One region of the Cellulosimicrobium sp. MI9406 genome, then DNA from elsewhere that is predicted to be linked to it. Evidence: predicted binding sites of a transcription regulator. Region 1 holds the regulator's gene; each other region holds the start of a gene.
What was found. The regulator Rex, encoded in region 1, represses fermentation and respiration genes when NADH is low (regulators of the CRP and FNR family bind a similar motif). The targets are predictions, from matches to a motif close to CTTGTGAANNNNTTCACAAG.
Positions count from the first base shown of each region.

Region 1 (10,210 bases):
GCCCGAGGCAGTACGCGACGCCGAGGATCGCGCCGCGCCCCGCCGACGCCTCGCTGAGCGACAGCGCCTGGACGGCGACGAGCGTCGGGCCGAGGCACGGGGTCCAGCCGAGCCCGAACACGATGCCGAGCAGCGGCGCCCCCCACAGCCCGGCCTGCGGGCTCACGTGCAGGCGCCGCTCGCGCTGGAGGAAGGGCAGCGCGCCGAGGAACGCGAAGCCCATGAGGATGACGACCACGCCGAGCACGCGCGTGATGACGTCCTCCCAGCGGACCAGGTGCACGCCGATCGCGCCCGCCGCGAACATGAGCGCCACGAACACGAGCGTGAACCCGGCGACGAACAGCCCGACCCCCGCGAGCACGCGGCCCCGGCTCGGTGCCGCGACCCGGGTGGCCGTCGTCGTGCCCCCGGACGCCTTGCCCCCGTCGCCGGTGGTGGCGGCGGCCATGCCCGAGACGTAGCCGACGTACCCCGGCACGAGCGGCAGCACGCACGGCGACGCGAACGAGACGAGGCCCGCGATGACCGCGACGGGCACCGCGAGCAGCATCGAGCCGCTCCACACGGTCGTCGCGAAGGTGTCGCCGATGCTCGACGCGGCGCCCGCGGGGACCGCGGCGGCGAGGGGCGTGAGGACGGGCACGGTCAGCTCTCGGCGAGGACGTCGTCGACCAGGGCGGTGAGCGTCGACCCCTCGACGAGCCCGATGACGCGCGCCGCGACGCGGCCCTCGCGGTCGAGCACGACGGTGGACGGCACGGCCTGGAGCGGGACGGTGCCCGAGAGCGCCGCGACGACCTCGCCGGACCGGTCGTCGATCGACGGGTAGGGGACGTCGAACCGACGCTGGAACGCCTGAGCGGCGCCCGCCTCGTCGGTCGTGTTGATCCCCAGCACCTGCACGCCGTCGTCGGCGCGGTCGTTGGCGAGCGCCACGAGGTCGGGCGCCTCGGCCCGGCAGGGTGCGCACGCCGCGTACCAGGTGTTGAGCACGACGACGTCCCCCAGCCACGCGCTCGTGTCGACCTGCTCGCCCTCGTAGTCCGTGCCCGTGAGCGCGACGACGTCGCCGCGCTCGTCGGCGTCCCACGTGCGGACCGACCCGTCGCCCGAGACGAAGCCCTGGCCCACGACGTCGGTCGTGGCGCCGGAGTCCTGGGCGCACGCCGCGAGACCGAGGGTCGCGGCGAGCACGACGGCGCCCGCCAGCGCGCGGCGCACGGGTCGCCGACGCGAGGGCAGGGCAGCGGCCCGCGCCTCGACGGAGAGGGGGCGCGCGGCACGCGCGCGCGAGTCGGCGGTCACGACGGCATCACGGGACGCACCCTGCCCGCGCTTCCTGAACGGGACCTGAGAGACGTGACCTCCGCCACGCCCGAACCGTGCAGTTCGGGCGCGACGGCCGTAGCGACAGCGCTGGACATGACCGACGTCACGCCCCGGAGACGGTCGCCGCGCCCGGGAGGAGGTCCGCGACCGGCTCGGTGTAGTGCAGGCCGACCAGGCGGTCGTCCTCGAAGTGCAGCGACGTGAGCGACGCGAGCGAGCACTCGCGCTTGCGCGGGTCGTGCCAGAGCCGGCGGTTCTCGAAGCTCAGGCGCGTGAGCCACACCGGGAGCTGGTGGCTGACGAGCAGCGCCTCGTGCCCGGCCGCCTTGTCCCGCGCGTCGGCGACGGCGGCCCGCATGCGCGCGACCTGCTCCACGTACGGCTCGCCCCACGAGGGGCGGAACGGGTTCCACAGGTAGGGCCAGTGCTGCGGGTGCCGCAGCGAGCCGTCCCCGACGCCGAAGGTCTTGCCCTCGAAGTGGTTCGCGGCCTCGATGAGCCGCTCGTCCGTGCCCAGCTCGAGCCCGAACGCCTCGGCGGCAGGCGTCGCGGTCTCCTGCGCGCGCTGCAGCGGCGAGGCCACGACGACCGTGAGGTCGGCGCGGGGGCGCGACGTGCCGTCGGGCCCGGGCTCGCCCGCGAGGTGCGCGGCGACGCGGCGGGCCATCTCGTGGCCGCGCTCGGAGAGGTGGTAGCCGGGGATCCGGCCGTAGAGGACGCCGTCGGGGTTGTGGACCTCGCCGTGGCGCAGGAGGTGGACGATGGTGGAGACCATGCCCACCAGTGTCCCGCACTCGGGGCGAGCGCACGCCACCGCGGGTCGGCGCGACGGGCCGGGAGAGGCGGTCAGGCGTCCCGGTCGGCCTTGCACGCCTCCGCGACGGCCGCCATCGCCTCGCCCAGCGCCCGGAACTGCTCCGGCGTGAGCACGTCGACCAGGTACCGGCGCACGGCCGCCACGTGGGCGGGCGCCGACGCGACGAGCACGCGGTAGCCCTCGCTCGTCATCGCGCAGTTCACGCCGCGGCGGTCGCCCGAGCTCGCGGAGCGCCGGACCAGGCCGCGCGCCTCCATGCGCGCGACGGTGTGCGTCACGCGGCTGCGCGAGCGGGCGAGCCCGTCCGCGAGCGCCGACATGCGCAGCGTGTGGTCGGGGCTCTCGGAGAGGCGCACGAGCAGCTCGTACTCGTTGAGCGAGACCTCGGACCGTTCCTCGTGGTCCCGGCCGAGCGCCTCGATGAAGCGCACGGTCCCGTCGAGGTACGCGCGCCACAGGCGCTGCTGCTCCGCGTCGAGCCAGCGCGGCTCGACGGCGGGGACTGCGGGGGTGCGGACGGTGCTCGCCGTCGGGGTGTCGACGTCGTTGCGGGTCATGGGTCCTCGGCGGTGCGGGAGGGGCTGGGGGCGTGGGGGCGTCGGAACATTGTTCCACCCCACGGGAATAGACGGACCGAGGGGTGCTGTTGATACGCTCGTTCCGAAGTTGAACGTTCAACCACTTGGTCCGCCAGGACCCCGACCACCCGCAGGAGCACCCATGGCCTCGTCGCTGCCCGCCGGCCTCACCGCCGGTACCTACGCCCTCGACGCGTCGCACTCGCAGGCGTCGTTCACCGTCCGCCACGCCGGGATCTCGAAGGTCCGCGGCACCCTCGCGATCACCGACGGCACGATCACCGTCGGCGACGACCTCGAGTCGACGTCCGTGACCGCCCAGCTCGACGCCGCGTCCGTGAGCACGGGCGACGAGAACCGCGACAACCACCTGCGCAGCGCCGACTTCTGGGACGCGGAGAACAAGCCGACGTGGACGTTCACGTCGACGCGCATCACGGGCGACGGCGACGACTACGTCGTGGCCGGCGACCTGACGATCAACGGCGTCACCAAGCCGGTCGAGCTCGAGACGGAGTTCGCGGGCACCGCGACCGACCCGTTCGGCAACCCGCGCGCCGGCTTCGAGGCGACCACCGAGATCTCGCGCAAGGAGTTCGGCCTCACCTGGAACGCCGCGCTCGAGACCGGCGGCGTGCTCGTCGGCGACAAGATCAAGATCGCGCTCGACGTCTCGGCCATCAAGCAGGCCTGACCGTCGTCCCGGGCACGTCCCGGGCGAGACCGGCGCCCTCCGGCAGGGGTGCCGCCCCGAGGGGCCGCGTGCACCGGCACGCGGCCCTTCGTCGTCCCCGGGTCCGGGCGCCGGGGCCGCTCAGCGCTCCTGCGACGCCGCGAGGGCGCGGGCCTGCGAGTGGAACGCGAGGATCTGCAGCTCGCTGCCGACGTCGACGCCGCGCACGTCGACGTCCGCCGGGACCTGGAGCGCGCGCGGCGCGAAGTTGAGGATCTCGCGCACCCCCGCCGCGACCACGCGGTCCGCGACCGCCTGGGCGTGCGCCGCAGGCGTCGCGAGGACGACGATCGACACCTTCTCGCGCTCCACGACCTCCTCGAGCGCGTCGACGTGCTCGACGACGAGCCCCGCGGCCCGCGTCCCGACGACGTCCGGCGACGCGTCGAGGAGCGCCGCCACGTGGAAGCCGCGCTGCTCGTAGCCCGAGTAGTTCGCGAGCGCGTGCCCCAGGTTGCCGATCCCGACGATCGCGATGCGGTGCTCGTCGACGAGGCCCAGGGCCTCGGTGATGTACTGCGCCAGCGAGTCGACGTCGTAGCCCACGCCGCGCGTGCCGAACGACCCGAGGAACGACAGGTCCTTGCGCAGCTGCGCCGGGCCCACGCCGGACAGCTCCGCGAGCTCGACCGACGACGTCGTCCCGACGCCCCGCGCCACGAGGTCCCGCAGCGCGCGCAGGTAGGACGGGAGCCGCGCCACCGTCGCGCTCGGGATCCCCGGCGCCGTCACCTCACCGACTACCTGCTCAGCCACCGTCACTCCGTCGTCCAGGGACCGTCCTCGTCGACGGTCACGCTCCACGGGAGGAATCATCCCAGGTCCGCGCGCGGCGCCGAAATCCGGGCCACCGCACGCGCCAGCCGGCGCGCGTCCACGCGCCAGAACCCCTGCTGCACCCCGCCGACCGTGACGACCGGCACGTACTCGCCGTACTGCTCGCGCAGCGCCGGGTCCGTGCCCGGCGCGTCCAGGTCGACCTCCGCCCACGCGACGCCCGCGTCGGCGCACACGGCCTCGACGACCGTCCGCGCGTCGTCGCACAGGTGACAGCCCGCGCGGCCGAACAGCAGGACGGGGGCGGGGGCGTCGGAGGTGCTCACGCCTCCCAGGGTACGAGGCCCCGGCAGCCCGACCGCCTAGAGTGGAGGCATGGCGACGTCTCCCGGCCCGGGCCCCGACCCGACCTCCCGGCCGACGCTCCCCGAGGAGGCGCCCGCGCGCGCTCCCGGGCCGCCGCACCGCACCGCCGCGTTCTTCGACGTCGACAACACGATCATCCGCGGCGCCTCGTCGTTCCACCTCGCGCGTGCCCTGTACCAGCGCGAGTTCTTCTCGACGCTCGACATCGTGCGCTTCGCCGTGCACCAGGCCCGGTACCTCGTGTTCGGCGAGAACAAGCAGCAGATCGACCGCATCCGGTCGCGCGCGCTCGCGCTCATCGCCGGGCGCTCCGTCGCCGAGGTCACCGCGATCGGCGAGGAGGTCTACGACACCGTCCTGTCGCTGCGCATCTACCCCGGCACGCGTCGCCTCCTCGACGAGCACCTGGCGGCCGGGCACCAGGTGTGGCTCGTCTCCGCGACCCCCGTCGAGATCGGCGAGCTCATCGCGCGCCGGCTCGGGACGACGGGCGCGCTCGGCACCGTCGCCGAGCACGAGGACGGCTTCTACACGGGACGGCTCGTCGGCGACATGATGCACGGCCGCGCGAAGGCCGCCGGGGTGCGGGCGCTCGCCGAGCGCGAGGACATCGACCTCGAGGCGTCGTACGCGTACGGCGACTCGCTCAACGACGTCACGATGATGGAGGCCGTGGGGCACCCGTGCCCCATCAACCCCGACGCCCGCCTGCGCCGCCACGCGCAGGACGTCGGCTGGCCCATCCGCGAGTTCCGCGGGCGCCGGCGCCGCGTCGCGCGCAGCAGCGTCCGCACCGCGAGCTGGGCCGGCGCCGCCTGGGCCGCCGCGCTCGTCCTGCGCTCGGTGCGCCGCGCCGTCGACCGGCGCATCGCCCGCCTCTGACCCCGCCCGGGCCGCGCCCGGAAACGCGTCGAGCCCGGTCCCTCGGGAGGGGCCGGGCTCGACGACGGGTCGGCGCGTCAGGACGCGCGCGACGTCACTTCTTGTTGCGACGCTGGTGACGCGTCTTGCGAAGCAGCTTGCGGTGCTTCTTCTTGGCCATGCGCTTGCGGCGCTTCTTGATGACGGAGCCCATACGGTCCTCGCAATGCTCGAGCGGCGTGTCGGTCGGCGACCGGTCGACCGGCCGCGGGTGGTCCACGGTTGATCGGGGCCCCGGCGACCACGAGGGCGCCGCAAGCCGACCAACACGAGAGAAATCCGCCCCCTAGCCTACCCGCTCGCGCCCGTGCCACGGTACGCGACCGGTCGCGGGGCGTCTCAGTCGAAGTGCGCGTCGAGGCCCAGCAGCGGGAAGACGGCCCGGCGCGTGGCCGCGACGGCGCGGTCGACGTCGTCGTCCGGGTCGTACCCGCTGCTCCACCGCCGGACCTCGACCTCGGGCCCGAACGCGAGCGGTGCGTCGAACCCGGCGACCTCCGCGACGCGCTCGCGCCACTCCGCGGGCAGGGGCACGCCCGCGGTGACGGGCCGGTGCACGACCTCCCCCACGACGGCCGACCACACGAGCGGCACGACGCGCGCGATCGCGTACCCGCCCCCGCCGAGCGCGAGCCACCGCCCGTCGGTCAGCTCGTGCGCGAGCCCGTGCATCCAGGTCGTGGCCGTGCGCTGCGCGTCGACGGACACGTCGAGGTCGGACAACGGGTCCTCGCCGTGCGCGTCGCACCCGTGCTGGGTGACGAGCACCTCGGGGCGGAACGCGCGCAGCACGGGCGGCACGACGGCGTCGACCGCGCGCAGCCAGCGGGCGCCGTCGGTGCGGCGCGGGAGCGCGACGTTGACCGCCGTCCCCTCGGCGCCGGGGCCCCCGAGGTCGGTCGGGTGGCCCGTCCCGGGGAAGAGCGTCGCGCCGCTCTGGTGGACGGAGACGGTGAGGACACGCGGGTCGTCCCAGAACGCCTCCTCGACGCCGTCGCCGTGGTGGGCGTCGAGGTCGACGTACGCGACGCGCTCGACGCCGTCGTCGAGCAGGCGCCGGATCGCGACGGCCGCGTCGTTGTAGACGCAGAAGCCCGACGCCGCGCCCGCCTTCGCGTGGTGCATGCCGCCCGCGACGTTCACCGCGTGCTGGGTACGGCCCGCCGCGATCTCGCCCGCCGCCTCGTACGAGCCCGCGACGATCCGCGCGGCGGCCTCGTGCATCCCGCGGAAGACCGGGTCGTCCTCGGTGCCGAGGCCGCGGGCCGGGTCGGGCGTGCCGTGCTCCGACGCCGCGCGCACCGCCGCGACGTACGCGGGCTCGTGCACGAGCTCGAGCACGTCGTCGGGCGCGGGCTCGGGCCGCACGACCCGCAGGTCCGCGTCGTCGTCGAGCAGGCCGAGGGCGCGCACGAGCCCCATCGTCAGGTCGAGCCGGGCCGGCGCCATCGGGTGGCCGGGACCGAAGTCGTAGCCGAGGAGCTCGGGGCTCCACACGACGCAGGCTCCGGGCGCCGCAGCCGCCCCGGTCGGGGCGGGCGACGACGTCGGGTCGGTCGTGGGCATGGCTCACGGTAACGCCCAGCGGCGCGCCCCCGCCCCACCGACCGCGCGCCGGACCGCGCGGGACCGCCGGTCCGGGCCTCCGCCGGGTCTCCACGAGCCCCGGTGCGGCGTCCGGGCCCGCGAGCGGGCATGATGTCCCGGCGCCGGAGCGGCGACATGACGGGCCACCGGGCCCGTGGCAGAGTGGCGCGAGTGGTGAGGGAGGCTCCATGCCGACGAGCATGACCGGGCGCCTGTTCAGGGGGCGGGAGATCGTCGACCGCCTCGCCCGGCAGTCCCCCGCCCGCCTCGCCGTCACCGTGTTCGCCGCCGTCATCGCCGTCTTCACCGCCCTGCTCATGGCGCCCTGGGCGACGGCGAGCGGCCGGTCCGCGCCGTTCGTCGACGCGTTCTTCACCGCCACGTCCGCCGTGTGCGTCACCGGTCTCGTCGTGGTCCCCACGGGGACCTACTGGTCGGGGTACGGGCAGGTCGTCATCCTGCTCGGCATCAAGATCGGCGGCCTCGGCGTCATGACGCTCGCGTCGATCCTCGGCATGGCCGTGTCCCGGCGCATCGGCCTCACGCAGAAGCTCCTCACCGCGTCGGAGACGAAGACGACGCGGCTCGGCGAGGTCGGCTCGCTCGTGCGGGTCGTCATCATCACCTCGACGTCGCTCGAGCTCCTCATCGCGCTGCTCCTGCTGCCGCGGTTCGTCGTGCTGGAGGAGACGTTCGGCGAGGCCGCGTGGCACGGCATCTTCTACGGCATCTCCGCCTTCAACAACGCGGGGTTCATCCCGACGGAGCACGGCCTCGCCCCGTACGTCGGCGACTGGATGCTGTGCCTGCCGATCATCCTCGGCGTGTTCATCGGCTCCCTCGGCTTCCCCGTCATCCTCAACGTCATGCGCAACCGCCGCCGCGCCTCCAAGTGGAGCCTGCACACCAAGCTCACCCTCACGACGAGCGCGGCGCTCGTCGTCGTGGGCACGGTGCTCTTCGCGGCCGTCGAGTGGGGGAACCAGCGGACCCTCGGGCCGCTCGACCTCGGCGAGAAGCTCCTCGCGTCGCTCTTCGCGGGCGTCATGCCGCGCTCCGGCGGCTTCTCGACCGTGGACACCGGCGGCATGCACGAGGCGAGCTGGCTCATCACCGACGCGCTGATGTTCGTCGGCGGCGGCTCCGCGTCGACCGCGGGCGGCATCAAGGTCACGACGCTCGCCGTCATGCTCATCGCCATCGTGTCCGAGGCGCGCGGCGACCGGGACATGGAGGCGTTCGGGCGGCGGATCCCGCGCGACACCCTCCGGCTCGCGGTCGCGGTGTCGTTCGTCGGCGCGACGGCGGTGCTCCTGTCGAGCCTGCTCCTGCTGGAGATCACCGGCGAGACGCTCGACGTCATCCTCTTCGAGACCATCTCGGCGTTCGCGACCGTCGGCCTGTCGACCGGCATCACGCCCGACCTGCCCGACGCCGGGAAGTACGTCCTCATCGCGCTCATGTTCGTCGGGCGCACGGGCACCATGACGTTCGCCGCCGCGCTCGCGCTGCGCGACCGCCGCCGCATCGTGCGCTACCCCGAGGAGCGCCCCATCATCGGGTGAGCAGCCCCGCCCGGCGGCGCGACCGCCGTCGGGCCGGACACCCCCGCCGCACGAGACCGCCCGACACCCGCAGACACCGCACCACCGGACCGACGAAAGGCCCCACCGTGACCGACCCGTTCACCCGCGCCGCCGACGGGAAGGACGGCGCGTCCGCGGACCCCGTCGCCCAGCGCATCGTCGAGCGCGGCCGCGCGGAGCGCGCGCGCCGGGACGAGGCGAAGGCCCCGCGCAAGGACGCGGGCGTCCTCGTCATCGGCCTCGGCCGGTTCGGCACGGCGATCGCCGCGACCCTGGACCGCCTCGGCCAGGACGTGCTCGCCGTCGAGCGCGACCCCGACCTCGTCGCCCAGTGGAGCGGGCAGCTCCCGCTCGTCGAGGCCGACGCCTCCAACCCGGTCGCGCTCGAACAGCTCGGCGCGCGCGACTTCCCCGTCGCGGTCGTGGGGGTGGGCACGTCGCTCGAGGCGAGCGTGCTCATCACCGGCAACCTCGTCGACATGGGCACGCCCCAGATCTGGGCCAAGGCGATCTCGGCGGAGCACGGGCGCATCCTCCAGCGCATCGGCGCGCACCACGTCGTGTTCCCCGAGGCCGACGCCGGCTCGCGCGTCGCGCACCTCGTCTCCGGGAAGCTGCTCGACTACATCGAGGTCGAGGACGGGTTCACGATCGTCAAGATGCGGCCGCCCCGCGAGGTGCAGGGGTTCACGCTCGCGCAGTCGAAGGTGCGCGAGCGGTACGGCGTCACCGTGATCGGCGTGAAGTCGCCCGGCGAGGAGTTCCTCTACGCGACCCCCGAGACCCGGATCAGCGCGAACGACCTGCTCATCGTGTCGGGTCACGCCGACCTCCTGGAGCGGTTCGCCGCTCGGCCGTGAGGGTCGGGTCGGGTCCGATCGGGTTTACAGCCCGCGGGTCGGGTCCGCGGTGGGGTCGGACCGTGCGCTCGGACTGGCGCACCGTCGCCCTGGTCCTCCGGGCGAAGGTCTGAGGAGTGCGCCTTGACGTCCTTCGCGCACGGTCCGACCCCACCGCTCGTCCTGGCCGTCGCCCTGGTCCTCCGGGCGGAGGTCTGAAGAGTGCGCCTTGACGTCCTTCGCGCACGGTCCGACCCCACCGCTCGTCCTGGCCGTCGCCCTTCGTCCCGTGGTCTGGGTCCGGTGTTCCTGCGCGGTCGGCCCGGCGCCGTCGTGCCACGGGAGCACAGGGCTGTCGCGCCGCGTGGGGGCACGCATCGCCGGGATCCTCGCCGCTCGGTCTGCCCGGCTCGTCCGGCCGGTCGTCAGGAGGGTGGGCGGTGCAGGACGAAGAGGCCTCGGTGCAGGGGGCGGTCGTGGCGGTCGGCGTCGGTCGCGACGTACTCGTCGAGGACGGCGAGGATGCGGCGGTCGAGCTCGGCGACGTCGTCGTCGGAGAGGTGCAGGTAGAACGCCGCGGAGGTGGTGACGGCGTCCGGACCGGCGGCGAGGGCGTCGTCGAGCGCCGCGGCGACGGGGCCGAACCGCGCGCCGGGCGCGGCGTCGCGCAGCGG
Region 1 covers NZ_JALIZI010000003.1:42,172-52,381, forward strand. The annotation lists gene MT994_RS05870 (cytochrome c biogenesis protein CcdA) at 1-553, opposite strand, end outside; gene MT994_RS05875 (TlpA disulfide reductase family protein) at 649-1,224, opposite strand; gene MT994_RS05880 (histidine phosphatase family protein) at 1,436-2,107, opposite strand; gene MT994_RS05885 (MarR family transcriptional regulator) at 2,179-2,706, opposite strand; gene MT994_RS05890 (YceI family protein) at 2,870-3,421, shown strand; gene MT994_RS05895 (redox-sensing transcriptional repressor Rex) at 3,542-4,216, opposite strand; gene MT994_RS05900 (glutaredoxin family protein) at 4,273-4,563, opposite strand; gene MT994_RS05905 (HAD-IB family hydrolase) at 4,613-5,485, shown strand; gene MT994_RS05910 (AURKAIP1/COX24 domain-containing protein) at 5,580-5,678, opposite strand; gene MT994_RS05915 (acetoin utilization protein AcuC) at 5,864-7,090, opposite strand; gene MT994_RS05920 (potassium transporter TrkG) at 7,300-8,676, shown strand; gene MT994_RS05925 (TrkA family potassium uptake protein) at 8,853-9,557, shown strand; gene MT994_RS05930 (helix-turn-helix domain-containing protein) at 9,962-10,210, opposite strand, start outside.

Region 2 (10,210 bases), on a different contig from region 1:
GTCGTGCCGAACCCGGCCGTGCGCGACGGCGTCCGCGCCGCTCCTGCCGTGCCGGGCGGGCGCGCCGGGGCGAACGCGCCCGCCGCGCCGCGGCGGCCGGGGACCCGGGGCACGCCGCTCGCGCACTGAGCCCTCGCGTGCGGAGCCGCCCGGCCACGCCGCTCGCGCGCTGAGCCCTTGCGTGCGGAGCCGCCCGGCCACGCGCCGCTCGACCGCGTGCGGCGTCTCCGGACGCACGAACGGCCCGGACCTCGTGGAGGTCCGGGCCGTTCGTGGGGGAGCGGTGTCGCGCTCGGGTCAGGCGCGCGAGCCGACCGCGTCGACGTCCGCGTCGCCCGTGAGCTGGTCGAGGCCCTCGAGCTCGTGCGCCTCCCACGGGGCGTGGCCGAGGCTCGGGATCATCGTCGCGAGCTCCGGGCGCCACTTGGTGAAGCGGGCGGGGAAGCAGCGCTCGAGCAGGTCGATCATCGCGGGAACGGCCGTCGAGGCGCCCGGCGAGGCGCCGAGCAGGCCGGCGATCGAGCCGTCGGACGCCGCGATGACCTCGGTGCCGAACTCGAGGACGCCCTTGCCGTCCTTGTCCTTCTTGATCACCTGGACACGCTGGCCCGCGGTGATGGTCTCCCAGTGCTTGGGGTGCGCCGTCGGCATGAAGCCCTGGAGCGCGGTGAACTTGGTCTCCGGGCTCGCGAGGAGCTGGCCCACCAGGTACTGGGTGAGGTCGAGGTTCTTCAGGCCCGCGCCGACCATCGAGCCGAGGTTGTGCAGGCGCAGCGACGTGAAGAGCCCGAGGTACTTGCCCTTCTTGAGGTACTTGGGGCTGAACCCGGCGTAGGGGCCGAACATCAGGTACGTCTTGCCGTCGACGACGCGCGTGTCCAGGTGCGGGACCGACATGGGCGGCGAGCCGACGTCGGCCTTGCCGTAGACCTTCGCCTGGTGCTGGGCGACGAGCTCCGGGTCGTCCGTGCGGAGGAACTCACCGCTGATCGGGAAGCCGCCGTAGCCCTTCGCCTCCGGGATGCCGGCCGCCTGGAGCAGCGGGAGCGCGCCGCCGCCGGCGCCCACGAACACGAACCGGGCCTCGACGGTCGAGCGGCGCTTCGGGGCGTTCCACGAGCGGTCCTTGACCGTCAGGCGCCAGCGGCCGTCCTTCGTCTTCTTGAGGTTCTTCACCTCGTGCTCGAGGTAGAGCTGCGTGCCCTCCGAGACGAGGTAGTCGACGAGCTGCTCGGTGAGGGCGCCGAAGTCGACGTCGGTCCCGCTCGTCGCGCGCGTCGCCGCGACCGGCTCGTCGCCGTCGCGCTCGGCGACCAGGAGCGGGGCCCACTCGGCGATGACCGCCGGGTCGTCCGTGAACTCGAGCTCGCTGAACAGCGGGTGGCGGCGCAGCGTCTCGAAGCGGCGACGCAGGTAGTCGACGTTCTCCGCGCCGCGCACGAAGGTCATGTGAGGGGTGCGGGAGATGAAGCTCGCGGGCTGCGGCAGCGCGCCCGTCGTGAGCAGGTGGTGCCAGAACTCGCGCGACACCTCGAACTGCTCGTTGATCTTCACCGCCTTGGTGATGTCGATCGAGCCGTCCGGCTTCTCCGGCGTGTAGTTCAGCTCGCACAGGGCGGCGTGACCCGTCCCGGCGTTGTTCCACGGGTTCGACGACTCCTGCGCCACGGCGTCCAGGCGCTCGTAGATGCGCACCGTCCAGGTGGGCTCCAAGACCTTCAGGAGTGCCCCGAGCGTGGCGCTCATGATGCCACCGCCGATGAGGGCTACGTCGATCTGGTCTGCGCTGCTTGCGGGGTTGCTCGCTCGACTCGACACATGTCGATCCTACGCTTGTGAAAGAGTGCACTAACTGTGCGGTGCGTCACGGGCGTGCGTCACACTTTCGCGGGACCTCGGTCCCGAGCCGGGCAGGTCGGACGTCGCGTACCGCGCGATCCGGCCGCGTTCGCCCGGGTCGCACCACGATCTCGCGAGGGAGAGCACGGGTCCCGAGCCGTCCTCCTGCGAGGTAGAGCCGTGGTCTCGCGAGGTAGAGCCGTGGTCTGCGTGCACGAGCCGACCACGCCTCTACCTGGCGGACCTGGGCTCTACCTGGGCCGACCGGGGCTCTACCTCGCGAGGGTGGGGTTCCCCTGCGGCGGGGAGTACGGGGACGGCCAGGGGCCGATCTCGGGGAGGCTCACGGGCTCGCCCGCGAGGCGGGCGGTGGGCTCGGCGCCGGGGGCGCGGCCCGCGAGCCAGGCGGCGACGTCGGTGAGGCGGCCGTGGACGACGACGGCGCCCCGGCCGGGCGCGGACGCGGGCGCAGGCGAGGCCGCGGCCCCGGACGTGGGCTCGGCTTCGGACGCGGGCTCAGGTCCGGCAGCGACGCGGAGGCCGCCCGGTCCGACGCGAAGGGCGCCCGGTCCGACGCGGAGAGCGCCCGGTCCGACGTGGACGCCGCCGGGGACCACGACGAGGTCTCCGGGTTCCCCGTCGAGCGCGACCACGACGTCGTCCGCGAGCCGGACCCCGAGGAAGTCGAGGAGGTGCAGCCCGAGCGCGGGAGGCCAGGAGTCGAGACCGACGCCCGCGTCGAGGTCGACCGCGTGGATCCGCACCTCGCGCCACCAGGCCACGAGCGCGTCCGCGACCGTGCCGTCGCGGTACGTCACCGGCGCGGACCACCCGGGGGACCCGGCGGCGGGCCACGCGGCGTCGAGGCGGTCGGCCAGCGCATCGAGTGCCGCGACGTGCTGCGCGACGGAGCGCAGCGCGCCCGTCCGGATGCCGTCCTCGCGCCCGGCCGCGCCGCCGTCGTACACCTCGACGAGCTCGCCGCGCGCGGCGCGCTCGGCCTGCCGCGCCATGGCCTCGCCGATGGCGGTGACGTGCGCGAGCACGTGGCTGCGCGACCACCCGGGCAGGGCCGACGGCGCGTCGAGCCCGGCGGCGTCGAGCCCGCGCGCCGCGTCGGTCACCGCGTCGAGGGCGGCGCGCGCGTCGCGCCGGACCTCCTCGACGTCGGGCGGGGTGAGGGCGGGGGCGTCGGTCAGGGCCACAGCAGCTCCTTCGTCCAGGTGGTCGGCGCGCCGGACGCCGCGGTGTACCGCAGGCGGGTCTGGCCCGCGCCCGACGACGCCCAGAACTCCACGCTCGTCGGCTCGAGCGCGTACGCGGTCCAGGCGTCGAGGACGAGCCCGGGCTCCGCCCGCACGCGGTCGAGGGCGGCGTCCCATGCCTCGCGGTAGGCGGCGCGGGACGCGAGCGGGGCGCTCTGCGACCCGGCGAGGGCGGTCGCGCGGGAGAAGTCGGACCGGTCCAGGAAGTCGGCGGCGGACGTCTCGGCGTCCAGCGGCACGACGGGTCCTCGCACGCGGACCTGCCGACCGTGCTCGCGCCAGAAGAACGTCAGGGCGGCGTTCGGGTTCTGCGCGAGCGCGACGCCCTTGGGGGAGTCGGCGCGCGTCGCGAAGACCCACCCGTCGCCGTCGACGTCCTTGAGGATGAGGGTCCGGGCGTCCACGCGGCCGCTCGCGTCGGCGGTCGAGAGGGTGGCGGCGTGCGGTGCGGGCAGCCCGGCGTCGATCGCGTCGTCGAGCCAGCGGACGAAGAGCGTGCCCGGGTCGTCGGGTGCGGCGTCGACGTCGAGACCGGGGAGGTCGGGGCCGAGGACGGGCAGGGCGCGCAGGCGCTCGCGCAGGGTCGGGCGGTCGGCGTCGGTCATGCGTCCTCCGAGGTGGTCGGGAGCGGGTCGAGCAGGGCGACGAAGCCCCGCGCGGCGGCGGACATCGCGTCCGGGTCGTCGAGGGCGCGCGCGAGGACGTACCCGCCCTGCACGACGGCGACGGCGGCGTGCGCGCGGTCGCGCGCCGCGTCGTCGGGCAGCCCGCCCTCGACGAGGACGGCGGCGGCCAGGTCGACGAGCCCGCGGAAGTAGGCGCGCACCTCAGCGGCGAGCGCGGCGTCGTCCATGACGGCCTGGTCGCTCACGAGGCGCCCGACCTTGCAGCCGGCGAGCGCAGGCCGCGGGCGTTCGAGATAGCGGACGAGGCGCTCGACGGCGGAGCCCTGCGCGCCCAGGTCGCGGCGCGCGGCGTCGAGGCCCGCGGTCGTCGTGGCGTGCACGGCCGCGGCGGCGAGGTCGTGCTTCGTGGGGAAGTGGTGGTAGAGGCTGCCCTGCCCGACGCCGCTCGCGGCGAGGACCTGGCGCGGGCTCGTCGCGCCGACGCCCTGCGCCCAGAACAGCTCCTGCGCGGCGGCGACGAGGCGGTCCCGGTTCGAGCCGGGCGCCTCCGCGCGTGGCTCGGGTCGCGTGTCGGACGGCATGGTCCGAGCCTAACGGGCGACCATACCTACCGCTAGGTATGTCGCGGACGAGTCTCGGGACCGACGGGGTGCGACCTGCGCCTGGGGGAGAGCGACGGTCTCGCCCCACCGGTCTTGTGGACCGTCACCGACGCGTCGTCGGGCTCCCCGGTCGGCGGAACGCGACGCTGGAGAGACCGTGCACGGGCGCGCGCGGCGCGCGTCGCCACGATCGACCCATGGACCACGACCTCGCCGCGCTGCTCGACGACCTCGTCTCCGCCACGACGCGCGAGGAGGCGCCCTCCGCGGACAGCCTCCTCGCCGTCCTCGCGACCGACGACGACGACCTTCTGGACGTCGTCGCCGCGGCGGCCCGGGTCCGACGCCGGTGGTTCGGCCGGCGCGTGAAGCTCGCCTACCTCGTCAACCTCAAGTCCGGGCTGTGCCCCGAGGACTGCACCTACTGCTCCCAGCGCCTCGGGTCCGCGGCGGAGATCCTGCGGTACACGTGGCTCCGTGCGCCCGAGGCGCTCGGAGCGGCGCGCGCGGGGATCGACGCCGGGGCGTCGCGCGTGTGCCTCGTGGCGAGCGGGCGCGGCCCCACGGAGCGCGACGTGACCCGCGTCTGCGGGGTCGTGGCCCGGATCGTCGAGGAGCACCCCGGCGTCGAGGTCTGCGCGTGCCTCGGGCTGCTGTCCGACGGCCAGGCCGAGCGCCTGCGCGACGCGGGCGCCCACGCCTACAACCACAACCTCAACGCGTCGCAGGACGCCTACCCCGAGATCTGCACGACCCACGACCACGCGGACCGCGTCGCGACCGTCCGGCGCGTCCAGGGCGCCGGGCTGTCGGCCTGCTCGGGGCTCATCGCGGGGGCGGGGGAGACCCCCGAGCAGCTCGTCGACGTGCTCCTGGAGCTGCGGGCGCTCGACCCGGACTCCGTCCCGGTCAACTTCCTCGTGCCCTTCGAGGGGACCCCGCTCGCGGGCCGGCACGAGATCACGCCGCAACGGTGCCTGCGGATCCTCGCCGCCGCGCGGTTCGCGCTGCCCCGGGCCGAGCTGCGCCTGGGCGCCGGGCGGGAGCTCCATCTGCGAGCACTTCAGCCGCTCGCCCTGCACGTGGCCAGCTCGCTCTTCCTCGGCGACTACCTCACGGCGGAGGGGCAGGACGCCGCCGCGGACCTCGCGATGATCGCCGATGCCGGCCTCGAGGTCGAGGAGGTGCCCGGACCCGCCGGGCGGACGGCGTCGTCGCGCGTCGTTCCGCGCCGCCGCGGGGCGGGGACGGACGTCGCTCCCAACGCCTGATCGCCGCGACCGTCGTAGCGTGAGGGCGTGAGGGTGCAGCAGCGGGTGCTGGTGGTCGCGGTCCTCGCGTCGTTCGTGTCGTTCCTGGACGGCTCGGTGGTCAACGTCGCGCTGCCCGCGATCTCCGCCGAGCTCACCACCGGGCCCGTCACGGGTCTCGCGCTGCAGCAGTGGGTCGTCGACGCCTACATGATCACGCTCGGCGCGCTCATCCTCCTGGCGGGGTCGCTGTCGGACGTCCACGGGCGCCGCCGCATCATGGCGATCGGGCTCGTCGGGTTCGCCGTGACGTCGGTCGCGTGCGCGCTCGCGCCCGACGGCCTCGTCCTCGTCGTCGCGCGCGGCCTCCAGGGCGTCGCGGGCGCCCTGCTCGTGCCCAGCTCGCTCGCCATGATCATCTCCACGTTCGACGGCGAGCGGCAGGCCCGCGCGATCGGCTCCTGGACCGCGTGGACCAGCACCGCGTCGCTCGTCGGGCCGCTGCTCGGCGGCGTCCTCATCGACGCGATCTCGTGGCGCTGGGTCTTCTGGATCAACGTGCTCCCCGTCGCCGTCACGCTGTGGCTGCTGCGCGGCGTCCCCCGGTCCGCGGCGGAGGAGCCGGACGCCGCGGCGGGCCCGGGCGGACGACGGCGCATCGACACGCTCGGGGCGACGCTCGCCGCCGTCGGGCTCGCGGGGACGGTGTTCGCGCTCATCGAGCAGGGCCGCTTCGGGTGGGCGAACCCCGTCGTGTGGGGACCGTTCGCCGTCGGGGTCGTGTGCCTCGCCGCGTTCGTGGGGTGGGAGCGTCGTGCTCCGGACCCGATGCTGCCGCCGCGCCTGTTCCAGGTGCGCAACTTCGCGTGGGGCAACCTCGCGACCGCGGCGATCTACGGCGCGCTGTACTTCGGCGGGTTCGTCGTCACGCTCTTCCTCCAGCAGGTCGGCGGGTACAGCGCGACCGCCGCCGGGCTCGCCCAGCTCCCCGTCACCCTCGTGCTCCTCGCCCTGTCGACGCGGTTCGGGGCGCTCGCGGGCCGCTACGGCCCGCGCCTGTTCATGACGCTCGGCCCGATCGTCGGCGGGGCCGGCTACCTGCTCCTGCTCACGACGACCGACGACGCCGTGTACGTCACCCAGGTCCTGCCGGGCCTCGTGCTCTTCGGCCTGGGCCTCGCGATGACGGTCGCGCCGCTGACGTCGGCGATCCTCGGCTCGATCCCCGCGGCCGACGCCGGCATCGGCTCCGCGGTGAACAACGCGGTGTCGCGCGTCGCGGGGCTCGTCGTCATCGCGTTCGCGGGGGTGATCGTCGGCGGCGTGCTCGACCTCGACGGCTTCCACCGCTCGCTCCTCGTCACGGCGGCCTTGCTCGTCCTCGGCGGCGTGCTCAGCTGGGTCGGCATCCGCAACGACCGTGTGCGCGCCACCGGCGCCGGAGGGGCCCAGAGCGGCTGAGGCGGAGTGCCGGCTCGAGGTCCCGCGCCCGCCGTGCCGACGGCTAGCGCACCGTCTGCAGGTCGTGGGTCGAGGTGTTGAGGCGGCGTGCGCCGTCGGGCACGTCCGGCGGGAACGCGACGACGATGTCCTCGATCCGGACGCCGAAGCGGCCGGGCAGGTACACGCCCGGCTCGACGGAGAAGCACATGCCGGGCTCGATCGGGCGGTCCTCGCCCTCCACCATGTACGGCGGCTCGTGCGTCGTCGTGCCGATGCCGTGGCCGGTGCGGTGCACGAACTGCTCGCCGTAGCCCGCGTCGACGATGACGGCGCGCGCGGCGCGGTCGACGTCCTGGCACGTCGCGCCCGGGCGCACCGCGTCGACCCCGGCCTGCTGCGCGCGCCGGACGACGTCGTAGACCTCGCGCTGCTGGTCCGCGAGGGCGTCGTCCGTGCCGCCCGCGACGAGCACCGTCCGTGAGGTGTCCGACCCGTACCCGTCGCGCAGCCCGCCGAAGTCGAGCACGACGAGGTCGCCGGGCTCGATGACGCGGTCGCCCGCGTCGTGGTGCGGGTCGGCGCCGTTCGGGCCGGAGCACACGAGCGTGAAGTCGACCTGCTCGTGCCCGTGCTCGCGCAGGAACCGGTCGAGGTCGGCCGCGACGTCCCGCTCGCGCCGGCCCGCGAACGCGACGCCCAGGACGTCCGCGAACGCAGCGTCGGCGGCCGCGCCCGCCGCGGCGAGGCGCTCCACCTCCGCGGCGTCCTTGACGGCCCGCAGCGTCGGGACGGCGTCGGAGAACGCGGTCAGGCGGGCGCCGGGCAGCGCGCGCTGGAGCCCGAGCACGTGCAGCGCCCACGTGGCGTCCGAGACGGCGTAGGTGCCGTCCGCGGCGAGGAGTCGCGCCGCGGCGTCGTGCTCGTCGTCGCCGTCGCGCCAGGTCACGACGTCGAGGCCGTCCGCGCCCGGGGCGGAGGCCAGGTCGCCCCGCTCCAGCAGCGGCACGACGACGGACGCCCCGCCGGTCGTCCCGGTCCCCTCGGCGGGGATCGTGAGCAGCGTCAGCCGCTCCGTCTCCGGCGGCGCGTACCCGGTGAAGTACGCGAGGTCGGGGCCGGGCGAGACGAGCAGCCCCGTGAGACCGGCCTCGCGCGCGTGCGCGGCGGCGCGCTCGCGACGCGCGGCGTAGACCTCGGGACCGAACGCGGCCCCCGGACGTGCGGCATCGGTGCTCGACATGAGCCCAGCGTGGCACCGCTCGCCGCTGAGATCGACCCGAGCGGCCCGACGTCGGTCCTCCGCGGGTCCGCTCGGGCGGCCGGGTCGGGTCCGGGAGTGGCAGGCTGCTCGCATGACCGACGTGCGCAACCTCCTCGCCGCTCTCGACGCGTTCGACGGGCACTGGCAGCCGCACCGCGTGGCGAGCCTCAACGACGCCGACGTCAAGGTGGTGAAGGTGCTGGGCGAGTTCGTCTGGCACACGCACCCCGAGACCGACGAGCTGTTCCTCGTGCTCGACGGCGAGCTGACGATCGACCTGCGCGAGGGCGGTGTCGAGCGGGCGGTCGTGCTGGGCCCGCACGACCTGTTCGTCGTGCCGCGGGGCGTCGAGCACCGGCCGCGTGCCGCCGTCGAGACCTCCGCGGTGCTCGTCGAGCGGCAGGGGACGGTCAACACGGGCGACGCGGGCGGCGACCTCACGTCGCCGCTGCGGGAGCTGCCGGGCGAACCGCCGACCGCCTGACGGTCGGAGCCCGACCGGCCCGGACGTGCCGGACCGGCCCGCGGCGGGTCGATCGGGCGCCGCCCGGACCGGTCTCGGAGGGTCAGACCCGCACGACGACCTTGCCGCGCACGTGCCCGGACTGGCTCGCGCGGTGCGCGTCGGCGGCGTCGGCGAGGTCGAAGACCTCGGCGACCTCCGGGCGCAGCAGGCCCTCGTCGCCGAGTCGCGCGAGCTCGGCGAGGTCGGCCGCGTCGGGGCGCACCCACACGTAGTGCCCGCCCAGCTCGTCGCGTGCCCGCGCGTCCGTGATCGAGGCGACCGTGCCGCCGTCGCGCAGCACCTGCGGGACCGAGTCGAGCGCGTCGCCGCCCACGTAGTCGAGGACCACGTCCACGCCCTCGGGCGCGAGCGCCCGGACCCGCTCCGCGAGCCCGTCGCCGTACGTCACCGGCTCCGCGCCGAGCGAGCGCAGGAAGTCGTGGTTGCGCTCCGACGCCGTCCCGAGGACGCGCGCCCCGAGCGCCTTCGCGATCTGGACGGCGAACGACCCGACGCCACCGGCGGCAGCGTGCACGAGCACCGTCTGGCCCGCCGCGAGGCCGGTGCGCCGGATGGTCTGGTACGCCGTCAGCCCGGCGAGGGGCACGGCCGCCGCCTCCTCGAACGACCACGCCGCCGGCTTGCGCGCGAGCGTCCGGACGGGCGCCGCGACGAGCTCGGCGAACGTGCCGCCCGAGACCTCGCCGCCCACGACGTCCTTGCGCACGTACCCGTACACCTCGTCGCCGACCTGGAGCTCGGGGGTGTCCAGGCCCACGCGCTCGACGACGCCCGCGACGTCCCAGCCGGGCACGACGGGGAAGACGGCGTCCATGACCTGGTCGAGGTATCCCTCCCGGACCTTCCAGTCCACCGGGTTCACGCTCGCGGCGCGCACGCGCACGAGGACGGAGTCGGGGCCGACCTTGGGGGTCGGGAGGTCGGTCGTCTCGAGGACGTCGGGGCCGCCGTAGCGGGAGTAGGTGATGGCTCGCATACGGGCAGCAACCCCGCGGACGCCCGACGGATTCCCGCGGCGCGGTCAGCCCTCGAACGCGGTGGGGTCCATGTGGAGGACCTCCCACTGGTGCCCGTCGAGGTCGGCGAAGCTCCGCGAGTACATGAAGCCGCCCTCCTCCTGGGGGTCCTTGACCGCCGTCGCGCCGGCGGCGAACGCGGCGTCGACGAGCCGGTCGACCTCGGCGCGGGAGCCGACGCTCAGGGCGTTGATGACCTCGGTCGTGGCGGTCGCGTCGGCGATCGCCTTGTTCGTGAACCGCTGCGCGAACTCCGCGGTGAGGAGCATCACGTAGATCGTGTCGCTGAGGACGATCGAGGACGCGTTCTCGTCCGTGAACTGCTCGTTCACCGTGTACCCCAGCGCGGTGTAGAACGCCTTGGCGGCGTCGAGGTCCTGGA
Region 2 covers NZ_JALIZI010000002.1:547,660-557,869, reverse strand. The annotation lists gene MT994_RS05525 (hypothetical protein) at 1-129, shown strand, start outside; gene mqo (malate dehydrogenase (quinone)) at 298-1,818, opposite strand; gene MT994_RS05515 (maleylpyruvate isomerase family mycothiol-dependent enzyme) at 2,112-3,044, opposite strand; gene MT994_RS05510 (pyridoxal 5'-phosphate synthase) at 3,035-3,709, opposite strand; gene MT994_RS05505 (TetR/AcrR family transcriptional regulator) at 3,706-4,311, opposite strand; gene bioB (biotin synthase BioB) at 4,530-5,603, shown strand; gene MT994_RS05495 (MFS transporter) at 5,631-7,043, shown strand; gene MT994_RS05490 (aminopeptidase P family protein) at 7,087-8,265, opposite strand; gene MT994_RS05485 (cupin domain-containing protein) at 8,378-8,770, shown strand; gene MT994_RS05480 (NADP-dependent oxidoreductase) at 8,853-9,788, opposite strand; gene MT994_RS05475 (VOC family protein) at 9,834-10,210, opposite strand, start outside.
Region 2: mqo (malate dehydrogenase (quinone)) is a predicted target of Rex. The motif match lies at 1,833-1,852, and genes of this name have one in related genera.

Region 3 (10,210 bases), on a different contig from region 1:
GCTCGGCGCGTACGAGGCCGCGGAGTGGGTCCGCGCGGCCGACCACATGTCGATCCCGTACGCCGAGAGCATCGGCATCCACCCGCAGGACTCGCACTTCCTCGAGCGCGAGATCTGGGACCTCGCGCACACGCCCGAGGACAAGCGGCCCCTCCTGCTGCACTACCACCCGCTCGTCATCTACCGCTACCAGGTGCTCAAGCAGGCCGACGTCGTGCTCGCGCTGTTCCTCCAGGGGCAGCACTTCAGCGCCGAGGAGAAGCTCGCCGACTTCGAGTACTACGACCCGTTGACCACGGGCGACTCGACGCTCTCGGGCGTCGTGCAGTCCATCGTCGCCGCCGAGGTGGGGTACCACGAGCTCGCGCTCGAGTACTTCGTGTCGTCGATCTTCGTCGACCTCGCGAACCTGCACGCCAACGCGTCCGACGGCGTGCACGTCGCGTCCGCGGGCGGCACGTGGTCCGCGCTCGCGTACGGGTTCGGCGGCATGCGCGACTCGGAGGGCGACCTCACGTTCGACCCGCGCCTGCCCCAGGAGTGGGAGTCGCTCACGTTCCGCGTGCAGTGGCGCGGCTCGCGGCTGCGCGTCACCGTGCTGCCCGACGCGATCGAGCTCGACGCCGAGACCGGCGACGGCGCTCAGGTCGTCGTGCGCGGCGAGCAGGTGAAGGTCGTCCCGGGCGAGGTCGCGCGCGTCGCGCTCGACGGCCAGGGCCCGGTCAGGCCGGGCCGCCCGAGCCTGCGCGCCCTCTCCGGCAACCGCCGCGAGGACGGCACCCTCATCACCGCGACGGTGCCGCACTCCTGAGGCCCGCCCGCACCTCGCCGACCAGGTGGTCCTGGCGCGTCCGGTCTCGCGGACGCGCCAGGACCACCTGCTCGGCCCGGGGGGAGCGCCCGGTCAGCCGAGGCGCTCGGCGAGGAAGCGGTAGTGCACCGCGGCCATGTGCGCGGCCTGGGCGTTGTTCGCGGCGCCGCCGTGGCCGCCCTCGATGTTCTCGTAGTACGTGACGTCCTTGCCCTCGCCGAGCATCTTCGCGGCGAGCTTGCGCGCGTGGCCCGGGTGGACGCGGTCGTCCTTGGTCGACGTCGTGAACAGCACGGGCGGGTAGTCGCGCTCGGCGTCGAACAGGTGGTACGGCGAGAACGTGCGGAGGAACTCCCACTGCTCGGGGTCGTCCGGGTCGCCGTACTCCGCGGCCCACGACGCCCCCGCGAGGAGCTTCGTGTAGCGGCGCATGTCGAGCAGCGGCACGCCGACGATGACGGCGCCGAACAGCTCGGGGTACTGCGTGAGCATGTTGCCGGCGAGCAGGCCGCCGTTGGAGCGGCCCTCCATCCCCAGGTGCTCGGGCGTGGTGATCCCGCGGGCGACGAGGTCGCGCGCGACGGCGGCGAAGTCCTCGTAGGCGCGGTGCCGGTTCGCCTTGAGCGCGGCCTGGTGCCAGGCGGGCCCGTACTCGCCGCCGCCGCGGATGTTCGCCACGACGTAGACGCCGCCCTGCGACAGCCACGCGCGGCCGAGCGCGCCGGAGTACGCGGGCGTGAGCGAGATCTCGAAGCCGCCGTACCCGTACAGGAGCGTGGGCGCGGTACCGGTTCCGCTGCCGCCGTCGCCCGCCCCCGCGACGAGGTCCGCGCGGCCCACGACGAAGTACGGCACGCGGGTGCCGTCGTCGGACGTGGCGAAGTGCTGCGCGACCGTCATGCCGTCGGCGTCGAAGAACGCGGGGTTGGACTTGACGACCTCGGGCGCGCCCGCGTCGCCCGGGTGCTCGCCGAGCGACAGGAGCGAGAGCGTCGTCGGCGTGAGGTAGTCGGTCGTGACGAGCCAGAGGTCGTCGGTGTCGACGGGGTCGACCGCCCCGACGGCGACGGTGCCCAGCGCGGGCAGGCCCGGGATCTCCGAGCGCACCCACGGCGCGTCCGCGGCCTCCTGCCCGACGGCGCCCCCGGGCGCGGCGGCGTCCGGCGGCGTCAGCACGTGCAGCCGGTTCTTCACGTCGTCGAGCACGTTGACGACGAGGTGGTGGCGCGTCCACGTGGCGCCGGCGAGCGACGTCGTCGCCGTGGGCTCGAAGAGCACGGTGAAGCCGCGGTCGCCCGCGAGGAAGTCGTCGAACCGGGCCGCGAGGAGCGACCCGGCGCGGTACGTCGTGCCGCCGACGGTCCAGTCGTCGCGCAGCTCGACGAGCAGCCACTCGCGCCGCACGCCGACCTCGGCGGAGTCGGGGACGTCGATCTTCGTCAGTCGCTGCTCGGGCGTGCCGGCGCGCTCGGCGAGGTAGAGCTCGTCGGAGTAGAACGCCTTGGAGCGGTGCACGAAGTCGCGCTCGAACCCGGGCGTGTGCGAGCGCCAGGCGGAGATGTACATGTCGTCGTCGGTGCCCTCGTAGACGGTCACCGCGCCGTCGAGCGGGGTGCCGCGCGTCCAGCGCTTGACCACGCGCGGGTACCCGGACGGCGTGAGCGTGCCTTGGCCGAAGTCGGTGAAGACGTAGACGGTGTCGGCGTCGATCCAGCCGAGCGAGCCCTTGGCCTCGGCGCGGTGGAAGCCGCCGTCCTCCGGCGCGACGAACCGCTTCTCCACGAGGTCGAACTCGCGCGTGACGTCGGCGTCGGAGCCGCCGGGGGAGAGCTCGACGAGCGCGTGCCGCCACGGCTCGCCCGCGGCGAGCTGCTCCGGCGTCGGGCGCAGGACGCTCGCGCCGTGCCAGACCCACGACTCGCCCTCGGCCGCGGCGAGCGCGTCGAGGTCGAGGACGGTCTCCCACTCCGGGTCGTCGGTGCGGTAGGACTCGAGCGTCGTGCGCCGCCAGACGCCGCGCTCGTGCTGCGCGTCGCGCCAGAAGTTGTAGTACCGGTCGCCGATCTTCGAGACCTCGGGGATCTTCGCGTCGGAGTCGAGCACCTCGCGGATCGCACGCTCGGTCGCGGCGAACTCGTCGGCGGTCTCGAGCGTGTCGGCGACCTCGGCGTTGCGGGCGCGGACCCAGGCCAGCGCCTCGTCGCCCTCGACGTCCTCGAGCCAGAGGTACGGGTCGTGGGGGGTGCCGTCCGGTCGGTCGGTCGCGGCGCGGCTCTCGGTCGCGGGCGAGGGGCTCGTCGTCTGCTCGGCGGTCATGGTCACCCACCCTACGGCGCGCTGGCCGCGGTGCGGAGGTCACGAGGAGGCGGGGACCTTCGGCCCGCATCGGGGCCGGACCCTTGTGGGGACGCGCGGCTTGTGAAAACCTTCACAAGTAGAGAGACCGCCGAAGGAGCCGGGGCATCCCGGCCCCGGCACACCCGCGGCCGACGCCCGGCGAGGTCGGGCACCGGAGGGGACGCATGAGCGCGAAGAGCGCCAGCACGAAGGTCGAGAACCGCACCGAGGACACCCGCACGACGCACGAGATCGACGTCCTCGTCGAGCGGGCCCGCAAGGCGCTCGACCAGTACATGAGCCTCACGCAGGAGGACGTCGACCGGATCGTCCTCAAGGCGTCCGTCGCCGGCCTGCACCAGCACGGCCACCTCGCGCAGATGGCCGTCGCCGAGACCGGGCGCGGCGTCTTCGAGGACAAGGCGACGAAGAACATCTTCGCGTGCGAGCACGTGCCCAACTCGATGGCGAACCTCAAGACGGTCGGCGTCATCGGTCGCGACGAGCTCACGGGCGTCGTCGAGATCGCCGAGCCCGTCGGCGTCGTGTGCGCCGTGACGCCGGTGACGAACCCGACGTCGACCACGATCTTCAAGTCGCTCATCGCGCTCAAGACGCGCAACCCCGTGGTGTTCGCGTTCCACCCGAGCGCGCAGCGCTCGTCGGTCGAGGCGGCCCGCATCGTGCGTGACGCCGCGGTCGCGGCCGGCGCGCCCGACGACTGCATCCAGTGGGTCGAGCACCCGTCGATCGAGGCGACCAACACGCTCATGCACCACCCGGGCGTCGCGCTCATCCTCGCCACGGGCGGCAACGGCATGGTCCGCGCGGCCTACTCGGCCGGCAAGCCGGCGCTCGGCGTCGGGGCCGGCAACGTCCCCGCCTACGTCGAGAAGAGCGCCGACCTCGGCCGCGCGATCAACGACGTCGTCATGTCGAAGGCGTTCGACAACGGCATGGTGTGCGCCTCGGAGCAGGCGCTCATCCTCGACGACGTGATCTACGACGACGCGATGCGCGAGCTCGCCCGCCTGCACGCCTACCGGGTGACGCCCGCCGAGAAGGCGATGCTCGAGCGCCTGATCTTCGGGGTCGAGGCGAACGGCACGAACTGCGCGGGGGCGAAGCTCAACCCGAAGGTCGTGGGCAAGTCGCCGGTGTGGATCGCGCGCGAGGCCGGGTTCGAGGTCCCCGACGACACGTCGATCATCCTCGCGGAGATCGACGACGTCGGCCCCGACGAGCCGCTGAGCCGCGAGAAGCTCACGCCCGTCCTGGCCGTCCTGCGGGCACGCGACACCGAGCACGGCGTCCGCCTCGCGGAGCGCATGGTCGAGCTCGACGGCCTGGGCCACTCGGCCGCGATCCACACGTCCGACGAGGCGCTCGTCGAGCGGTACGGGTCGCGCGTGAAGGCCGTGCGCGTGCTGTGGAACAGCCCGACGTCGCTCGGCGGCATCGGCGACATCTACAACGCGCTGCTCCCGTCGCTCACGCTCGGCTGCGGCAGCTACGGCGCGAACTCGGTGTCGAACAACGTGTCGGCGGTCAACCTCATCAACGTCAAGCGGATCGGGCGGCGCAACAACAACATGCAGTGGTTCAAGGTGCCCGCCAAGACGTACTTCGAGCCGAACTCGATCCAGTACCTCGCGCAGATGCGCGACGTGCACCGCGTCACGATCGTCACCGACAAGGTCATGAGCCGCATCGGCGTCGTCGACCGCGTGCTCGACGTCCTCGCCCGCCGCGAGGAGAAGGTCGCGATCCAGATCATCGACGCGGTCGAGCCGGAGCCGAGCGTCGGCACCGTGAACCGCGGCGCGGAGTCGATGCGCGACTTCGAGCCCGACACGATCATCGCGATCGGCGGCGGGTCGCCGATGGACGCCGCCAAGGTCATGTGGCTGCGGTACGAGCACCCGGAGATCGAGTTCTCCGACATGCGGGAGAAGTTCTTCGACGTGCGCAAGCGCGCCTACAAGTTCCCGGAGCTCGGGGGGAGGGCGAAGCTCGTGTGCATCCCGACGTCGTCGGGCACCGGCGCGGAGGTGACACCGTTCGCGGTCATCACCGACCCGGAGACGGGCTTCAAGTACCCGCTCGCGGACTACGCGCTCACGCCGACCGTCGCCATCGTCGACCCCGTGCTCACGGACACCATGCCGGCGAAGCTCGCGGCCGACTCGGGCTTCGACGCCCTCACGCACGCGACCGAGGCGTTCGTCTCCGTCTACGCGAACGACTTCACCGACGGGTTGTGCCTGCAGGCGATCAAGATGGTCTTCGAGCACATCGAGGACTCGGTCACGCAGGGCGCGGCGGCCCCGAAGGCCCGCGAGAAGATGCACAACGCGGCGACCATCGCGGGCATGGCGTTCGGCTCGGCGATGCTCGGCATCGTGCACGCCATGGCGCACACCGTGGGCTCGACCTTCCACCTCGTGCACGGGCGCACCAACGCGGTGCTCCTGCCGCACGTGATCCGCTACAACGGCCAGGTGCCCACGAAGCTCACGAGCTGGCCCAAGTACGAGCGCTACGTGGCCCCGGAGCGGTTCCAGGAGATCGCGAAGCACCTCGGGCTGCCGGCCTCCACCCCGGAGGAGGGCGTCGAGTCGTACGCGAAGGCGGTCGAGGAGCTGCGCGCCAAGGTGGGCATCGAGGCGACGTTCGCCGCGCAGGGGGTCGACGAGCGCGCGTTCATGAGCCGCCTGGACGACCTCGCGCTCCGGTCGTTCGAGGACCAGTGCGCCCCGGCGAACCCGCGGATGCCGGTCCTGGAGGACATGCGCGACATCCTCGTCGCGGCCTACCGCGGCAGCAGCCGCGAGGTCGTGCGGGCAGAGCGTCTCGCGGCCCACGAGGGCGCGAGCACCGAGGACGGGCAGGCGGCGACCCCGCCTGCCGGGAGCGTGGCGGCCGGCTGACCCTTCCCGGCCCCACGAAACCCGGAGCCCGACGGCGCGAGTCCCCTTCCGCCGTCGGGCTCCGTCGTGTGACGGGGGGCCCGCAGTGTGCTATCTATGAGTAGCACGCGTCGCGCGGGCGCCCCTCGCGGAGCGGGGGGAGGGGTCGTTCGGGAACGGGGTGATACTGATAAGTCTGTAGACCGAGGAGTAGCGCTGGGTGACGGTTGCACGCGTGCAAGGAGATCTGCAGCGCGCGCTGGGTGAGAACCTGCGGACCCTCCGGGTCGGCCGCGGGATGAGCCAGGAGGACTTCGCCGAGTTCCTCGGCGTCCACCGGACCTACATGGGCGGGGTCGAGCGCGGGGAGCGCAACCTGACCCTCCGCTCGGTCGAGAAGCTCGCCGAGCGGCTCGACGTCGACCCCGTCTCGCTCCTCCGTCCACCGCCTTCGTAACGGCGCGGTCCGGCGTGTCGGACGCCCCCGGCATCATGGTCCCGTCGCCGGGGAGGTGATCGGCATGACCGACGTGCTCGACAGCACGACAGGGGGATCAGCAGTGTGGGCTTCGCCGCTCGGGAGGCCGTCCTGGCAGGTGGACGACTGCCCGCCGTGGTGCGTGGCCGTCCACGAGGAGGGCGACCACCCGCACGACCGCAAGCACCTCGGCCCGGAGCTCACGGTGCCCGCCACGACCCTCGCGGCGCACGCGTCGCCGGACGGCGTGCACCGGGACGAGCGGTCGGCGTCGGAGCTCGTGGTGTCGCTCCACCGCAGGGACGGGTCGCACGACACGTGGGTCTACGTGGGAGACGGGTTCGAGCAGCGCGTCGAGGTGCTGCTCGGCGACATGTGGCGCATCGTCGAGGCGTTCGGGCACGCGGTCGAGGGCCTGCCCCCGGAGGCGTGAGCCGGGCTCAGGCCGTGCCGCCCGGCCGCACGAACCCGGCCTCGTACGCGAGGATCACGAGCTGCACCCGGTTCGTCAGCCCGACCTTGGTGAGCAGCGACCGCACGTGGCTCTTCACGGTCGCCTCGGTGAGGTGCAGCTCCGCCCCGATCTCGCGGTTCGACAGGCCGCGCGCGACCGCGAGGAGCACCTCGCGCTCGCGCGGGGTCGCCGCGTCGAGCCCGGTGACCGCGGACCCGGTCTCGACGGCGTCGGAGGCCGCGAGCGGCGCCTGCCGGGCGAGCTCGACGTAGGTCGAGATGATGCGGCCCGTGACCGCCGGGTCGAGCAGGGAGTCGCCGGCGTGGACGCGGTGCACGGCGTCGACGAGCGACTGGGGGTCCGCGTCCTTGAGGAGGAACCCGGCGGCGCCCGCGCGCAGCGCGCCGTAGACGTACTCGTCGTCGTCGAACGTCGTGAGGACGAGCGTCCGCACCGCCGCGAGCTCGGGGTCGGCCACGATGCGCGCGGTCGCCTCGATGCCGTCCAGCCGGGGCATGCGCACGTCCATGAGCAGGACGTCGGGGCGCAGGGCGCGCGCCATGGCGACCGCCGTCTCCCCGTCCCCGGCCTCGCCGACGACCGTGACGTCCGGCTCGTTGTCGAGGATCATGCGCAGGCCCAGCCGGATGGTCGCCTGGTCGTCCACGACGACGACGCGGACCGGCGTCGTGCCCGTGCCGGGGGCGCTCACGCCGCCGCCCGGGGGACTCGCGCCTCGACCGTCCAGCCGCCGCGCCCGTCCGGCCCGGCGGACAGCGCGCCCCCGGCCGCGAGCGCCCGCTCGCGCATGGAGGTCAGGCCGTGGCCCTGCCGCCCGTCGGTGCTCGGCAGCGGCGGTCCGGCGTCGTGGACGCGCAGGCGCAGGTCGCCCGCACGGTCGGTCAGGGTCACGGTCACGTCGTGGGCGAGGGAGTGCAGCAGCACGTTGGTCAGGGCCTCCTGGGCGATGCGGACGACGGCGAGGCCGGACTCGGCGCTCGTCGCGGGCCACGGGTCGGGGAGCGTGAGGTCGACGGCGCGCCCGGCGTCGCGCAGGCGGCGGGCGGCCGCGCGCAGCTCGTCCGCGGCCCGGTCGCCGTCGGGCGTCGGGGCGAGGGCCGCGGTGCCGCCGTCGGCCTCGGTGCCGCGGCGCAGCACCTGCACGACGGACCGCATCGCGGTGAGCGCCTGCTTGCCCTCGTCGGCGATCCACCGCACGGCCTCGGCCGGCGCGTCCGGACGGTTCGCGGCGACGCGGTCCGCCGCCTGGGCGCGCACGACGATCGCCGACATGTGGTGCGCGACGACGTCGTGCAGCTCGCGCGCGATCCGCGTGCGCTCGGCGAGCACGGCGCGCTCCGCGAGCTCGGCCTGGAGCGCCTGGAGCTCCGCGTTGCGCTCGCGCAGGCTCTCGGACGTGAGGGCGAGGCGGCGGAAGAAGTACCCCGCGGCTACCGCGACCAGCACGAGGGCGAGCGCGAGGACGACGTCGGAGGGGGAGTTCGCGACCCAGAGCTCCTCGACGAAGAAGGGCCGGGGCGGCAGGACGAGGCCCGGGCGCCCCGCGAGCTGCAGCGCGAACGCCGCGAGGCCGGCGCCGACCGTCGCCAGGACCGGCGGCACCGCCCCGGACCGCGTCGCCGCGAAGGCCGCGATCATGAGCGGCACGAGCTCGAACGGGGTCTGCATGATCCAGGGGATCGCGAGCGGGTACAGCGTGACGGTGCCCCAGAACAGCGGGCCGGGCGCGACGCGCCGCAGCGCGAGCGCGAGCACGATCCCCAGCCCGGCGACCCGGTACGAGTCGGGGAAGCGCGGGTACCAGTAGTCGCCGCGCTCCATGACCATGACCACGGTGAACCACACGGCGCCCGCGACGAGCGCGGTCGCGAGGTCCTGCGCCCACACGGGCAGGCGGGTCGTCGGGGGCACGCGTCCACGGTAGCCGGGGCGGGTCGTGCGCGGCACCGCCCCGGGAGGGAACCCGGCCCGTGCCGCCTCCGCCCCAGGGCGGAACGACGTCGGGCCGGGGGCGGACGCTCCCCGACCGGCTGCACCGCACGGCGGGGCCGAGGAGTCGCCGTCGGGTCGATGTGGCGCGAGGTCGCCGCGGGCGAGCCTCGTCCCATGACCACGACCCCCCTGCGCCCCACCCCGCCCGCCCGCCACGTCCCGGGCTCTCGCGGCCCGCGGCGCGTCGCCCGCACCGTGCTCGGCGTCCTCGCCGTCGGCGCGCTCGGCGCGGCGGGCGCGCTCACGTACCTCACCGTGACGACGCACGACGGCGACGCCGTCGCCGACCCGTCGCCCACCCTGCGCCCCCAGACCGCGACCGGGCTGGACCCCGAGCTCGAGCGGCGCTTCGACGAGGCGCGGGCCGCCGCCGACGCCGAGGGGGTCGAGCTGACGCTCACCTCGGGGTGGCGCACCGCGGCGGAGCAGGAGCAGCTCGTCGAGGCGGCGCTCGAGCGCTACGGGTCGCCCGAGGAGGCCCACCGGTGGGTGCTCCCGCCCGAGACCTCCGAGCACGTCGCGGGCCTCGCGATCGACGTCGGGCCGACGGACGGCGCGCTGTGGCTCGGCGAGCACGGCCCCCGGTTCGGCCTGTGCCGCACGTACGCGAACGAGATGTGGCACTTCGAGGCCGCGACGGAGCCGGGCGGGACGTGCCCGCCGATGCACGAGGACGCCTCGCACGGCTGGGGGTGAGGGCCCGCCGGGGTGCGGTCCGGGGGGCGGCGGATGTGGGCGGTCCGCGCGATGATGTGCGGGTGAGCGAGAGCACCCCCGCGACGTCAGCGCCGACCCCCCCGACCCCGACGGACGAGGACGTGCCCGCGGCGTCGTCCGCCGCCGAGCTCGACGAAGCCGCGGCGCAGCGGCGCTGGGCCGAGCTCGTCGCGCAGGTCGAGGCCGACCAGCGGGCCTACTACGAGGAGGACCAGCCGGTCTCGTCCGACGCGGAGTACGACGCGCGGATGCACGAGCTGCAGGCGCTCGAGGCCGCGCACCCCGCCCTCCAGACGCCCGAGTCACCGACGCAGCGCGTGGGCGGGCGGGCCGCGGCCGGCTTCGCGACCGTCCAGCACCTCGAGCCCATGCTCTCCCTCGACAACGCCTTCAGCGCCGAGGACCTCGCCGCGTGGGCGGCACGCGTGCACCGCGACCTGGGCGTGGCCGCGGACGCCGAGGTGGACTACCTGTGCGAGGTCAAGATCGAC
Region 3 covers NZ_JALIZI010000012.1:37,541-47,750, reverse strand. The annotation lists gene MT994_RS18945 (glycosyl hydrolase family 65 protein) at 1-811, shown strand, start outside; gene MT994_RS18940 (prolyl oligopeptidase family serine peptidase) at 905-3,127, opposite strand; gene adhE (bifunctional acetaldehyde-CoA/alcohol dehydrogenase) at 3,334-6,078, shown strand; gene MT994_RS18930 (helix-turn-helix transcriptional regulator) at 6,293-6,514, shown strand; gene MT994_RS18925 (hypothetical protein) at 6,579-6,968, shown strand; gene MT994_RS18920 (response regulator transcription factor) at 6,976-7,701, opposite strand; gene MT994_RS18915 (histidine kinase) at 7,698-8,921, opposite strand; gene MT994_RS18910 (M15 family metallopeptidase) at 9,117-9,698, shown strand; gene ligA (NAD-dependent DNA ligase LigA) at 9,821-10,210, shown strand, end outside.
Region 3: adhE (bifunctional acetaldehyde-CoA/alcohol dehydrogenase) is a predicted target of Rex. The motif match lies at 3,227-3,246, and genes of this name have one in related genera.